2 regions of the Pseudarthrobacter oxydans genome follow, and region 2 is predicted to be linked to the other one. Evidence: riboswitches for the same ligand, from Rfam matches in the RefSeq annotation. Region 2 holds a riboswitch; the other holds the start of a gene.
The links. A riboswitch is a leader RNA that binds a small molecule or an ion and turns the genes downstream of it on or off. The one in region 2 is predicted to bind cyclic di-AMP.

Region 1 (5,634 bases), 1.5 Mb from region 2:
CCTAGCCATCGGCGGCGCTGCGGGCGTGCCGAAGGTTCCGGTCAGGCGGCCCGCTCCGGCAGAAGGAACGGATCCCAGGCTGGAGTGGGCTTCTCAAGTTCCTTGATCTGCCAGATGGTTCCATGCGGTGGCTCCGGGACGAAACGCAGTTTCCAGCCCATTTCCGCCGGCGTATGGTCGCCCTTGACGTTGTTGCAGCGCAGGCAGGCCGCCACCAGGTTCTCCCAGGAGTCCTCGCCGCCCCGGGACTTGGGGTGGACGTGGTCGATGGTGTGGGCCGCTTTACCGCAGTACGCGCATCTGTGGCCGTCGCGCCTGAGCACTCCGCGGCGGCTGACAGCAGTGGCCTGGTTGTACCTCGGCCGGATGTAACGGTTCAGGAGAATCACCGAGGGACGGCCCAGGATTTCCTGCGGTCCCACCACGGGATCATCGCCTTCGGCAACCACGCTGGCCTTGCCCGTGAGCACAAGCACCAGCGCCCGGCGGAAAGTGATCACCGCCAGGGGCTCATACCCAGCATTCAGAACGAGAGTGCGCATGCACGTACCTCTTCACGGCCGCACCCGTCCAGGGGCACGAGGGCCGGCTGCCCTCGGCATGTCCGGGCTATGGATCGACACCACAAGAGTAAACATAGAAGCGCGCGATCGGCTAATCGCCCTTTCCCTGAACGGTCGTGTCGATCCAGTCAGGCGGCGCATACTGAACGGCTGGAGCAGCCGGCAGTTAAAAGGCAAGAACCCTTGCCGTGAGGGCAAGGGTTCTTTTGAGTCCTGGTCGGACCGCCGGAACTGGCGGGTCAGTTCACTCGGATGAACACGGGGCCGGAGCCGACGTTGGCGCTGAAGACCACCGTCTGGTTTCCGTTGTAGCCACCGTGGACGGCCTGGCCGTTGCCTGCGTAGACAGCAATGTGTGCCATGCCGGCACCGCCGTCGGCGTAGTAGATCAGGTCGCCGGGCTGCGCCTCGGCAGCGCTGACGGTGCGACCCAGGGAGAGGTAGCCTGCAGGCCAGTCGTGGAAGTTGATCCCCACTGCTGCCAGGGAGTTCGTGACCAGCATGGTGCAGTCCTGCATAACACCCAGCTGGGCGTATGCAGCCGACAGGATGGCTGCACCCTTGCCGCTGGCGGAAGCAGTGGGAGCGGCGGCCGGGGCCGAGGCCGTGGAAACCTTGGCCGTGACCTTGGGAGCAGCAGGCTGGGCGACGGGGGCCGGCTCGGCCTCCTGGACCTCGACAGGTGCGGGTTCTTCGATAACCGGGGCCGGCGTGGTGGTGACGGCGGGCTTTTCGAAGGTGATGTTGATCGTGGAGGCCGCGGAGATGGGGGCTTCGACGGCGGATTCAACTTCCAGGGTGGAAGCCGGAGCGGAGTCGCGCTGGACGTTGGAGTCGGCAGCGTTCGCCGCGATGCCGCTGGTCAGTACCAGGCCGGAAGCGGCGGCGATGACAGCGGCCTGGCGGCCTACGCCGCCGGCGTTCTCGCCGACAGCCTTGGCGATGATGGCGATTGAGCTGGTTTTGGTGACCTCGGCGCGATGCCGTGCGGTAGCACGAGTAGTCATCAGTTCTCTCTTTCGTTTTCCTCAGGCCGTTGTGGGCACCAAGGGATGTGGACGCGCCGGCATCTTGGGGGTACGCCGGCACGCCCCGAACGGGGATGTGGTGTTAGCGGAAAGCGTGGTGGAGCAAAGAAATAGTTCTTGGACCCGAGGGTCCAAGAACTATTTGCTGATGGTGAAGAACGAAGAGGTGCCGGTGGCGGCTACGGCGTGGAGCAGCGTGCCCTGGGAGGGGTTGAGCGCGCTGACCATCATGCCGTTGCCGACGTAGATGCCGACGTGCGCTCCGCCGTTCTGCATGACCAGGTCGCCGGGCTGCGGGGTGGAGGTGGGGGTCATGGCAGTCCAGGCGTTGACGCGGGGGATGCTGATGCCGGCCTGGGCGTAAACCCACTGGGTGAAGCCGGAGCAGTCCCATCCGGTGACCGGGCTGGTGCCGCCCCAGACGTAGGGGCTGCCAATGCCCGTGTAGGCGATGGCAGCAATGCCTGAGGTGGAAGCGGAAGAGACAGTCTTGGCCAGCTTGTCCGCTGCAGACTCCGAACTCGACGCTGCGCCCGTTTCCGTGGCGGTGGACTGTGGGCGCACCCGCTCCGGCTTCGGGGCGGCAGTGGTCTTGACCACGGGCCGCTCGAACGACACGGTGGCCGTGGGGGCTGCGGTGACTGCCAGGGCAGCCTGCGCGGAGCCGGACTCGGTGGAAGCGGAAACACCAGCGGTGGTGTCCGCTGCGTTGGCGGGCAGGCCCATGCTGAGGATAAGACCGGAAGCTGCGGCGATAACGGCAGCCTGGCGACCTACTGTCCCGGCATTGGCACTAACAGCCTTGGACATAGTGTCCAAGGGGTTGGTACGAACCGTTTGCGCACGGTGGCGCGCAGAATTATTGCGTGAAGACACGAAGGTAGCCTCTCCCAATGCCTGCGAGGTGAGCTGTCGGATTCGGATGGGAGTCACCCGGCCGCGCTGCTTCCAAGGAAGTTTTGCGACTTAACCCCAAGGTCTTAGCCAAAGCCAAGACCAAAATTGGTTCCCCCGCCCCTGCCAGACGATGAAATGCGAACGGACCTTGAGCGGTGGCAGAGTTAGGCAATCCGCACAAGAGCGTCAACTTCGGAAAAGTTGACGCGAGTTAGACGGTACAGCAGTTTTGAGTGAATGTCACATTCAGGTCACGGCAAGTCACGATCATCTGATAGTTCACCGTCACTTGACTACAGCCAGCCAGTCGGATCGACCACTTCGCCGTTGACCTGCACCTCGAAGTGGAGGTGGCAGCCCGTGGAGGCGCCCGTGGTCCCGCTAAGGGCAATTACGTCCCCGCGCGAGACGGTCTGCCCCTCCCTCACGCTGAAGGAGGAGAGGTGGTTGTACGTGGTTTCCAGGCCGTTGCCGTGGTCCACCACAACGCGGTTTCCGCCGCCGAACTGGTGCCAGCCCACGAAGGTCACGGTACCGGTGGCGGCAGCGAAGACCGACGTACCGCACTGGGCCACATAGTCCTGGCCGCGGTGGAAGTCGCCTGAGCCACCGGTGATCGGGCTGACGCGGTAGCCGAAGGGGGACGCTGTGGTCAGCGTGGCCAGTGGAGCGCCGAGGCTTCCTGCCGAGGCAGCACGTGACACCGAGCCGGCGGACTGGGCACTGAGAAGCTGCTTGAGCTTGCCGTCCGGATCCGCCTGGGTGACCACGGCGGAACGGCTGAAATCGATCTGGGCACCGGCCTCGGCTGAGATCTGCGGCTGCGGCGTGACGGCTGAGGCTGCCATCGGAGTAACACCGGGAGCGTCGGTGGCCATCACGGGGCTGGTGGCCGGCACCGTCACGGTCAGCACCAGGCCTGTGGCTGCGAGTGCGATTCCGGCCTTCTGGCCGATTCCGCTCGCAGCAGCGAACTCGGTGACTTGGCGGAAGGGACCACGACGGCGGCGCGCATCACGGTGGGGATCGCGGGGGCGTTCCGTGGTGATGACTTCAACAACCCGCGGCGTCGAAGCGGGCACCGCTGCGCGGCGGCGTCCCCTGGGGGTCTGCATGGACAAGAAGGGTTCCTCTCTGGAAAGCCTGCGAAGTTAGCTGTCGGATTCGGGTCAGAGAGTTCAAAGACCCGGTCCGCCGTAAGCAAGCTTCGGCACAGAGGTATCCACGGAGGATCCTTCACTGGAAGAGGCTTGCTGCTGACGGACTTCACCCCAAGGCAGTCCCCCGGCTGCCGTTTGTGGTTCCCCCGCCTCTGCCAGTAATGACTCGTGCACCTGATCCGCTGGCAGAGCTCGGCTCCAGATCAGGTAACGCTTTAGTATCAACGCTTGGGTTTAACTATAGGGGCAAAAGTCCCAAAGTAACAATTCCGTTATCTTTGCGTAACCGGCACCCGTTGGGGTAGCCGGGAGGCCTCAAGCGGTCCCTAGCGTACGGCCACGAAGACGTGCGCCGCGACTTCCGGCGGCAGCTCCAGGGCCCCTTCGATGCCCGGGACGCGGACCGAAATGTACTCCCCCACCCGCTCCAGCGAGACCGAGGCACCGGGCCGGATTCCGCCTTCATCAAGCTGGACCAACAACTCGGGTTCCACCTGGATCGGCTCTGCCAGGCGGCTGACTGTCACCTCAGACGCCGGGCCGTAGGTCTTCATGGCCTCAAGCAGGCTGACCGCCGCGTCCGCAGCGGCCTGCGCCTCGCCCCCGAGGGCCGCCAATCCCGGGATGGGATTGCCATACGGGGACTCAGTGGGATGGTTCAGCATTTCGTAAATGCGCCGTTCCACCCGTTCGCTCATGACGTGCTCCCAGCGGCAGGCTTCGTCATGGACGTAGGCCCAGTCCAGCCCGATGACATCGGCCAGGAGCCGCTCCGCCAACCTGTGCTTCCGCATGACTTCGGTGGCGCGCTTCCGGCCCACCTCCGTGAGTTCAAGGTGCCGATCTCCGGAGACAACCACCAGGCCGTCCCGTTCCATCCTGCCGATGGTCTGCGACACAGTGGGCCCGGAGTGGCGCAGCCGCTCCGCGATCCGGGCCCGGAGGGCAACGATGTTTTCTTCCTCAAGCTCCAAGATGGTCCGAAGGTACATCTCCGTAGTGTCGATCAGATCCGTCATCCAGCTCAGCTCCTCGAGCGCAGTACCTTGCGTTGTCCCACCGTACCGCCTTCACATGCAGCGTGGTCCGTTGGAAAGCTTAGCCTATTTTGAGTTTGTCCGAATAGTTGACGGCGCGGGCAGGGGCCCTGTCTCAATGTCTGGACTATGACGGTCCCGGTTCCCGCTGAAACAGCTGTTCAGGCAGAATGAGGGAGGGCCCGAGTCACAGTCGCCGCGACTGCCTGGCACCCACATCCGTCCGGACCAACACCCCGTCCACGCCGAAATTGGAGCACCTGTGAGCGAAACCAGCATCACTATTCCCGCCGACCTCCTGCCCAAGGACGGGCGGTTCGGCGCCGGTCCCTCCAAAGTCCGGCAGGAGCAGATCGATGCCTTGTCCGCCGCATCGAAGACCATCCTGGGAACGTCCCACCGGCAGGCACCGGTCAAGAACCTGGTGGGGTCCGTACGCGAAGGCCTGAGCCAGTTCTTCCGTGCCCCGGAAGGCTATGAGGTGGTGCTGGGCGTGGGCGGTTCCACGGCGTTCTGGGACGTCGCCAGCTTCGGCCTGGTGGAGAAGAAGGCGCAGCACCTCTCATTCGGTGAATTCGGCTCGAAATTCGCGGCAGCCACCAACAAGGCACCTTTCCTGGATGCCTCCTCCATCATCAAATCCGAGCCGGGAACCCGCCCTGCTGCGCAGGCTGAGGCGGGCGTTGATGCCTATGCCTGGCCGCAGAACGAGACGTCCACTGGCGTGTCCGCCCCCGTTAAGCGCGTGGCTGGCGCGGATGAGGGCTCACTGGTCCTTATTGACGCGACGTCGGCAGCCGGCGGCCTGGACGTCGACGTGGCGGAGAGCGACGTCTACTATTTCGCCCCGCAGAAAAACTTTGCCTCCGACGGCGGGCTGTGGCTTGGCCTGTTCTCGCCGGCTGCACTGGAGCGCGCGGCCCGGATCAAGTCCACCAGCCGCTGGATC
Region 2 (5,634 bases):
GACGGCGAAATCACCGCCGGGGTACATGATGGTTTCGTGTCCGTCATCAAAGCGGACGAGGTAGGGCGGCGTCCCGCCCTGGCCCCGCACCTCCAGGATCACCCCGTGCCGGTCTGTGGCCCCAACGGTCCTTCCATGGACGATGATGCGGTCGCCTTGCGTTGCCTCCATGGCAATCACCTCCCAGCCCAAGAGTACGACTGCCTACCCGGCGGGGAAAGGGCGAAGGAGAAAGTGCGGAGGGAAACGGGGGCATGGCGGCGAGGTGGGGAAAGAGCCGCGCCATGGCAGGATTTTGACCATGCCGCTGCATCTTGTGCTGGTTGCCGATACCCATGTCCCGAAGCGCGCCCGGGCGCTCCCCGCACAGCTGTGGTCCGCCGTCGAAAGCGCCGACATGGTGTTGCACGCCGGCGACTGGGTTGACGCGTCCCTCTTGGATGAGTTTGAACAGCGGAGCCGCTCGCTGCTGGGCGTCTACGGAAACAATGACGGGCCGCAGCTGCGCCGGCGGTTGCCGGAAGTTGCCACGGCCACGCTCGAGGGAGTCAACTTTGCGATGGTCCACGAAACCGGCCAGGCAAAGGGACGTGAGGCACGCTGCGAAGCGCTGTACCCGGAGGCGGACGTCCTGGTCTTCGGGCATAGCCACATCCCGTGGGACACCACCACCCCGCGCGGCCTGCGCCTGCTGAACCCGGGTTCACCCACCGACCGCCGCCGGCAGCCGGCCTGCACTTACATGACCGCCGTCGTGGACGCCGGCCGGCTGGCCGACGTCCGCCTGGTGGAGGTTTCCCGCGGCTGACGGGAGGCGGGAAGGGACGGGGTCGACAGGGGCCGCGTACTGCCTGCGCCGGAACAGTAGACGTGCTTGGCTTTTCAGTCCTGGTCCTGCTCCGCGAGCAGGGCGTCGGTGGCCTCGTCCGGCTGGCCGTCAAAGAACTGGGCAAGGACGGTCTTGAACACTGTTTCGCCGGGCGCGGCGCGGAGGAACAGGGTCATGGACGAGTGCAGCTTCCTGGCATCGATGCCGCCCAGGATTTCCTCGGCAGTGCGCCCGGCGTGGTTGCTGAACGCCAGGGCGCACTCCAGGAGCCGCGGGCCCAGGACCTCGTGGTCCAGGTACGCCCGGGCTTCGGCCAGCGAAGTGATGGCATATTTCCGCGAGGTAGGGCTTTGCCCAAGGCCGGCGAGCTGCGGAAAGATGAACCACATCCAGTGGCCGGCCTTGTTGCCGAGCTGAAGCTCAGCCAAGGCCTGCCCGAAGGTCCCGCCCTCGCCTGCGCCGCTGTCCTGGGCTGACACGAAGCGTTTCAGGTCATAGGGATCGTTCATAGCTGTCTCCTTTGTGGGGGGCCTCAGTGCCCGACTGCTGCCCAATGCAGGCCGCAGCCCTGCGCAGCCGCCCGTCCGGGTCCTGGCTCCACCTGGCAAGGACCACACCTGCGCGCTGCCGGTCGCGTCCTGCCAGTCCAGCCAATAGCGGCAACACTACGTCGGACAGCAGGGGGTCCACCAACTCGGGGCTTTCCGCGGAACGAAGGAAGCCCTCGATCCGGGTCAGGTCGGAGTGCAGCAGGAGGCCGACCCTTGACTGCAGGAGCACCACGGCGGCCAGGCGCCGCTCAAAAACCGGCCTGCTGCCAGGTTTCGGCTGGCCCCACAGCCCGGACGCCAGCTGGAGCACGGCATCGTGGTCCAGCTCCTTGAACTTCCGCAGGGCGTCCCGGACCGTTCCCCGGACGGCGCCCACCGAAGAGCCGTAGGAGGACAGCACCCCGCCCAGCCGGGACTCGACGTCGTCCGCCCGGTACCAGGCGCCTTCATTCTGCAGGGTGCGGTCGATGAACGCCGCGGCGGCCGCCACACAGTCGGTCCCGCCGTTCATCGGCCACGTCCCGCGGCTGCGTGCCGGATGCAGAACGGTGTCCAGGGCCTGGCCTCAAGCCTTCCCTCCGCGATAGGTTCTCCACAAACCGCACAGATGCCGTACGTGCCGGCAGCGATCCGGGCCAGGGCGGCCTCCACCTGGTCAAGGCCGGCGGTGCTTTGCTGCAGCAGGGCAGCTGCCTGGGACAGCTCGAAGGCAATGGTGGAACCCTCGGGATCGTGTTCGTCGTCGACGTTCGAATCCTGGCGCGCAGAGTTTGCCGAGGCAATGTCGGCGCGGAGCGACGGGAGCAGTGCCACCTTCCGCTTCCGCTCCTCCTCGAGGAGGACGCGGAATCTTTCGAAATCAGGCATGGGAAAAGCCTAGCGCGGTGTCAGTACCAATTCCTGGCCACGGAGTGGTTCCAGGCCGAGCAGGGGGAACCGTACCGCTCGCGGATATAGCCAAGGCCCCACTCGATCTGTGTCCGGTAATTGGTCAGCCAATCGCTGCCGGCGCTGGAATACTTGCCCGGCGGCAGCGCCTGCGGGATGCCGTAGGCACCGGAGTACGGGTTGGTGGCCGTTGTCAGCCAGTTCGATTCCTTGGTCCAAAGCCGGGCAAGGCAGAGGAACTGGTCCGATCCCCAGCCATAGGCCCCCAGCCTGCCCGAGGCGTAGCTTTTGGCACCGGCAGGATCGTTGACCGCACCCGCAGGAGCAGAGGGAATTACGACGGCGGGCGGGCTGGGCGGCGCGGCAGGCGCCGGAGCGGGGACAGGCGGAGCAGGATCCGCCGGCGCAGGGTTGCCGGCCGGAGGATTTTCAGGTGCCAGATCGGCAGGAGCCGGACGCACGGGGGCGGGAGCAGCAGATGGCTGCGCCTTTGCCGCCGCGGCGGCTGCGGCAGCCCGTCGTCGTGCCTCTTCTCCGGCCGCGGCCCTTTTCGCCTCCTGCGCTGCTTCATAAGCGGCCAGAGCCGCCTGTCCACGCCGGAATTCACCCTCAACCGCCGCCGTCGTGCCCTTCAGGGACGCCAACTGCTCGGTCAGCTCCCGGTTGCGCTGCTGTTCTTCCGTAAGCTGGCGTGCCATGGCTTCCTGGGCCGATCGGGCCGCCGCAAGCTTTTCCGCCGCCTCGCCGGACAGCCGTTCACGCTCGGCCCGGGCGGCTTTCTCCTGATCGGCCAGTGAAGCCGTGACTTTCCCCGCGGCGGCTGCCTTGTCCACAAGGCCCGCCGTTTTGCCGCCCACCAGATGCACCACGTTGAGCCCGTGGACATTGTTGTTCCCGATCGCATCAAGGGCCACGAAGAACCCCATGTTCGTACCGCCCGTTTTGTAGGACTGGGCGGCCAGGGCTCCGATGTCCTTCCTGTGGCGGATGAGTTCGGCTTTGGCGGTCCCGGCCTGTTCCGCCAGCGACTCCACTCGGGCAGTGGATGCTGCCAACGCGGCATCAGCCGCTGCAGACTCAGCGGCTGACGCCACCGCCGCGTTGCCCAAGGCCTCCGACTGCGCCTGCAGCCCGTCCAACAGGCCTGCGATCATACCGATCTCTTTTTCCGTGCCGGCCTCGGTCAGCTTGGCCCGCTCCACGTCCTCCCACGAGGGGTAGCCACCAGGCGGAACGCCCTCGGCCGCGCCGGCCGGAGTCAGCCAAACGCTGCCGGCGAGGGCGGCGGCCAGCAGTATCCCGGGCAGGCGGTGCCGGGCATTTAGAACGGAACGGGACATAGTTCGGAAGCTTACCGGCTTCAACCTTCACTTCAAGGATGAGGGGCCTGCATCGTTATACAGCAGAGACAAGCCATCGACTTTCCACGGTGAAAGCCTGAGCGTGCGCGCAGTGCCCGCGACCCAGAGTCGATTCGTTTGCATAAACCGAGAGGAGAACCTCGCATGTTACCCAAACGTGACAATCGGCGCCGGGGCGGGTTATGGTCTTAAGGTGTCCCTCCCAGACGGGACATTCCCCTCAGCTTGCCGAGCCCTGCCGCTGAACCGGGAACCATCGCTATCCAGCTGGCAGGGACGGGGGAACCAAGTTTCCACGGCCTCTCAAGAGGCCTTGGGGTTAAGTCGCTGGCGCCTCCGTTCCTTTCGGAGTTGCTCCCGGCCGGGTATCTCCAGCCCGAACCCGACAGCTCACCCCGCAGGCATGGGAGAGGCGATCAACTGTGTCAAAAATTTCCACCACCGCCCGTCATCGCGCAACTCCGGCCCGCTCCATCATCCTGGAAGGACTGGCTGTTTCGGCCAAGTCCCAAGCCAGGACCCTGGGCCGTCCGGCGCTCGCCGTCGCAGCCGCATCCGGCATTGCCTTCGGCGTCGGAGCCCCGGCGCACGCCGGTGTGACAGGTCCGGACACCACTGAGACCACTAACATCCAGGCCTCCGCCGCCCCGGCAGCAGCAGTTGCAGCCCCCGCCGCCGCGGCCGGAACCGTCCATACGGTTGTATCCGGCGACACGCTTGGCGCCATCTCGGCCGCTTACGGCGTGGCCCTGGGCGATGTCCTGGCAGCCAACGGGCTTTCAATCTCCGCGGTTATCTACCCCGGCGACCAGATCCAGATCCCGGGTGCAGGCTACGCCCCGGCAGCTCCGGCCGCCGCACCCGCCCCGGCACCCGTCCAGACCGCCGCTGCCACGGCACCGGCGAACACGGGGATGAACCTGTCCTACGCCTCTGCCAGCACCGGCACGGGCACCGGAGCAGCAATTCTCGCCTCGGCTTACAGCCAGGTGGGCGTCGGCCAGGACTGCACCGCGATGGTGGAGAACGCCCTGCGTTCCGTTGGCCTGAGCGTCGGCGACCTGGCTCCCACCCAGTTCTTCCAGTACGGCACTGTTGTGGGTTCCCCCGCTCCCGGTGACCTCGTGATCACGGCCGGCCACGTGGGCGTTTACGCCGGCGACGGCCAGGTTGTCAGCGGCGGCGTGAACGGTTACAGCACCGAAGTCCACTCCATCAGCTGGCTGAGCGGCGCTTCCTTCGTCCGCGTAGCGTAACCAACGGCGACGGGGCAGTCCGCTCGCAGCGGGGCAGTCCCACCCTGTGGAAGGGGCTGGAAGGGGCGGCAGCCGGGTTTACCGGCTGCCGCCCCTTCCACGTTCTTAAGGGTCCTTGGGGCTCCCTTGGCTCCGCTGGAATTACGGCTAGGTGCCGCAGAAGGTCCGGTATTTGCCGAAGTCCTCCGGCGGTCCTTCCGTGTAGCGTTCCAGCCCCGGACGCTCCTGGAACGGGGACCGGACAACCTCAAGGAGGCGGTTAAACGGGTCAAGATCGCCCTCGGTGGCAGCGGCCAGTGCTTCCTCCACCAGGTGGTTCCTGGGGATGTACGCGGGGTTCACGCTGTCCATGAGTTCGGCGTCGGGCTTCAGCGCGGCCCAGCGTCCGGCCCAGGCATCGAAAGTCCCCAGGTCCGGCACCATGCCGCGGGCAGGCCTGGAGTTGCCCCGGGCGGCCTGTCCAAGGTTCCGGAAGAATTGCGTGTAGTCAACGGGTCCGTCCTTCAGCAGGCCGATCACGCCATCCACAAGGTCCGAGGCTTCGTCACGTTCCGGGCCTGCCGCAGGGCCGGCAGGCACGCCGAGCTTGGCCTTCATGCCCTCGAACCAGGCATCACTGTACCGGCCGCGGAACGTGCCTAGGGCCTCCACCGCGGGGCCGACAGCCTGTTCCTGGTCTTCGTTGAAGAGCGGCAGCATGGCCTCAGCGAGCCGGGCCAGGTTCCACTCGGCTACCACGGGCTGGTTCG

Region 1: another riboswitch for cyclic di-AMP. It lies ahead of SMD14_RS04085 (M23 family metallopeptidase); the one in region 2 lies ahead of SMD14_RS11000 (LysM peptidoglycan-binding domain-containing protein).

The regions. Positions count from the first base shown of each region.
Region 1 is NZ_CP139438.1:881,025-886,658, reverse strand. It holds gene SMD14_RS04100 (HNH endonuclease) at 42-542, opposite strand; gene SMD14_RS04095 (NlpC/P60 family protein) at 803-1,570, opposite strand; gene SMD14_RS04090 (C40 family peptidase) at 1,730-2,401, opposite strand; cyclic di-AMP (ydaO/yuaA leader) riboswitch at 2,472-2,669, opposite strand; gene SMD14_RS04085 (M23 family metallopeptidase) at 2,782-3,603, opposite strand; cyclic di-AMP (ydaO/yuaA leader) riboswitch at 3,614-3,856, opposite strand; gene SMD14_RS04080 (metal-dependent transcriptional regulator) at 3,975-4,667, opposite strand; gene serC (phosphoserine transaminase) at 4,948-5,634, shown strand, end outside.
Region 2 is NZ_CP139438.1:2,426,633-2,432,266, forward strand. It holds gene SMD14_RS10970 (DUF1918 domain-containing protein) at 1-171, opposite strand, end outside; gene SMD14_RS10975 (metallophosphoesterase) at 302-808, shown strand; gene SMD14_RS10980 (DUF1810 domain-containing protein) at 883-1,338, opposite strand; gene SMD14_RS10985 (DNA alkylation repair protein) at 1,322-1,891, opposite strand; gene SMD14_RS10990 (TraR/DksA C4-type zinc finger protein) at 1,888-2,247, opposite strand; gene SMD14_RS10995 (lytic transglycosylase domain-containing protein) at 2,268-3,608, opposite strand; cyclic di-AMP (ydaO/yuaA leader) riboswitch at 3,848-4,048, shown strand; gene SMD14_RS11000 (LysM peptidoglycan-binding domain-containing protein) at 4,052-4,885, shown strand; gene SMD14_RS11005 (protein adenylyltransferase SelO family protein) at 5,033-5,634, opposite strand, start outside.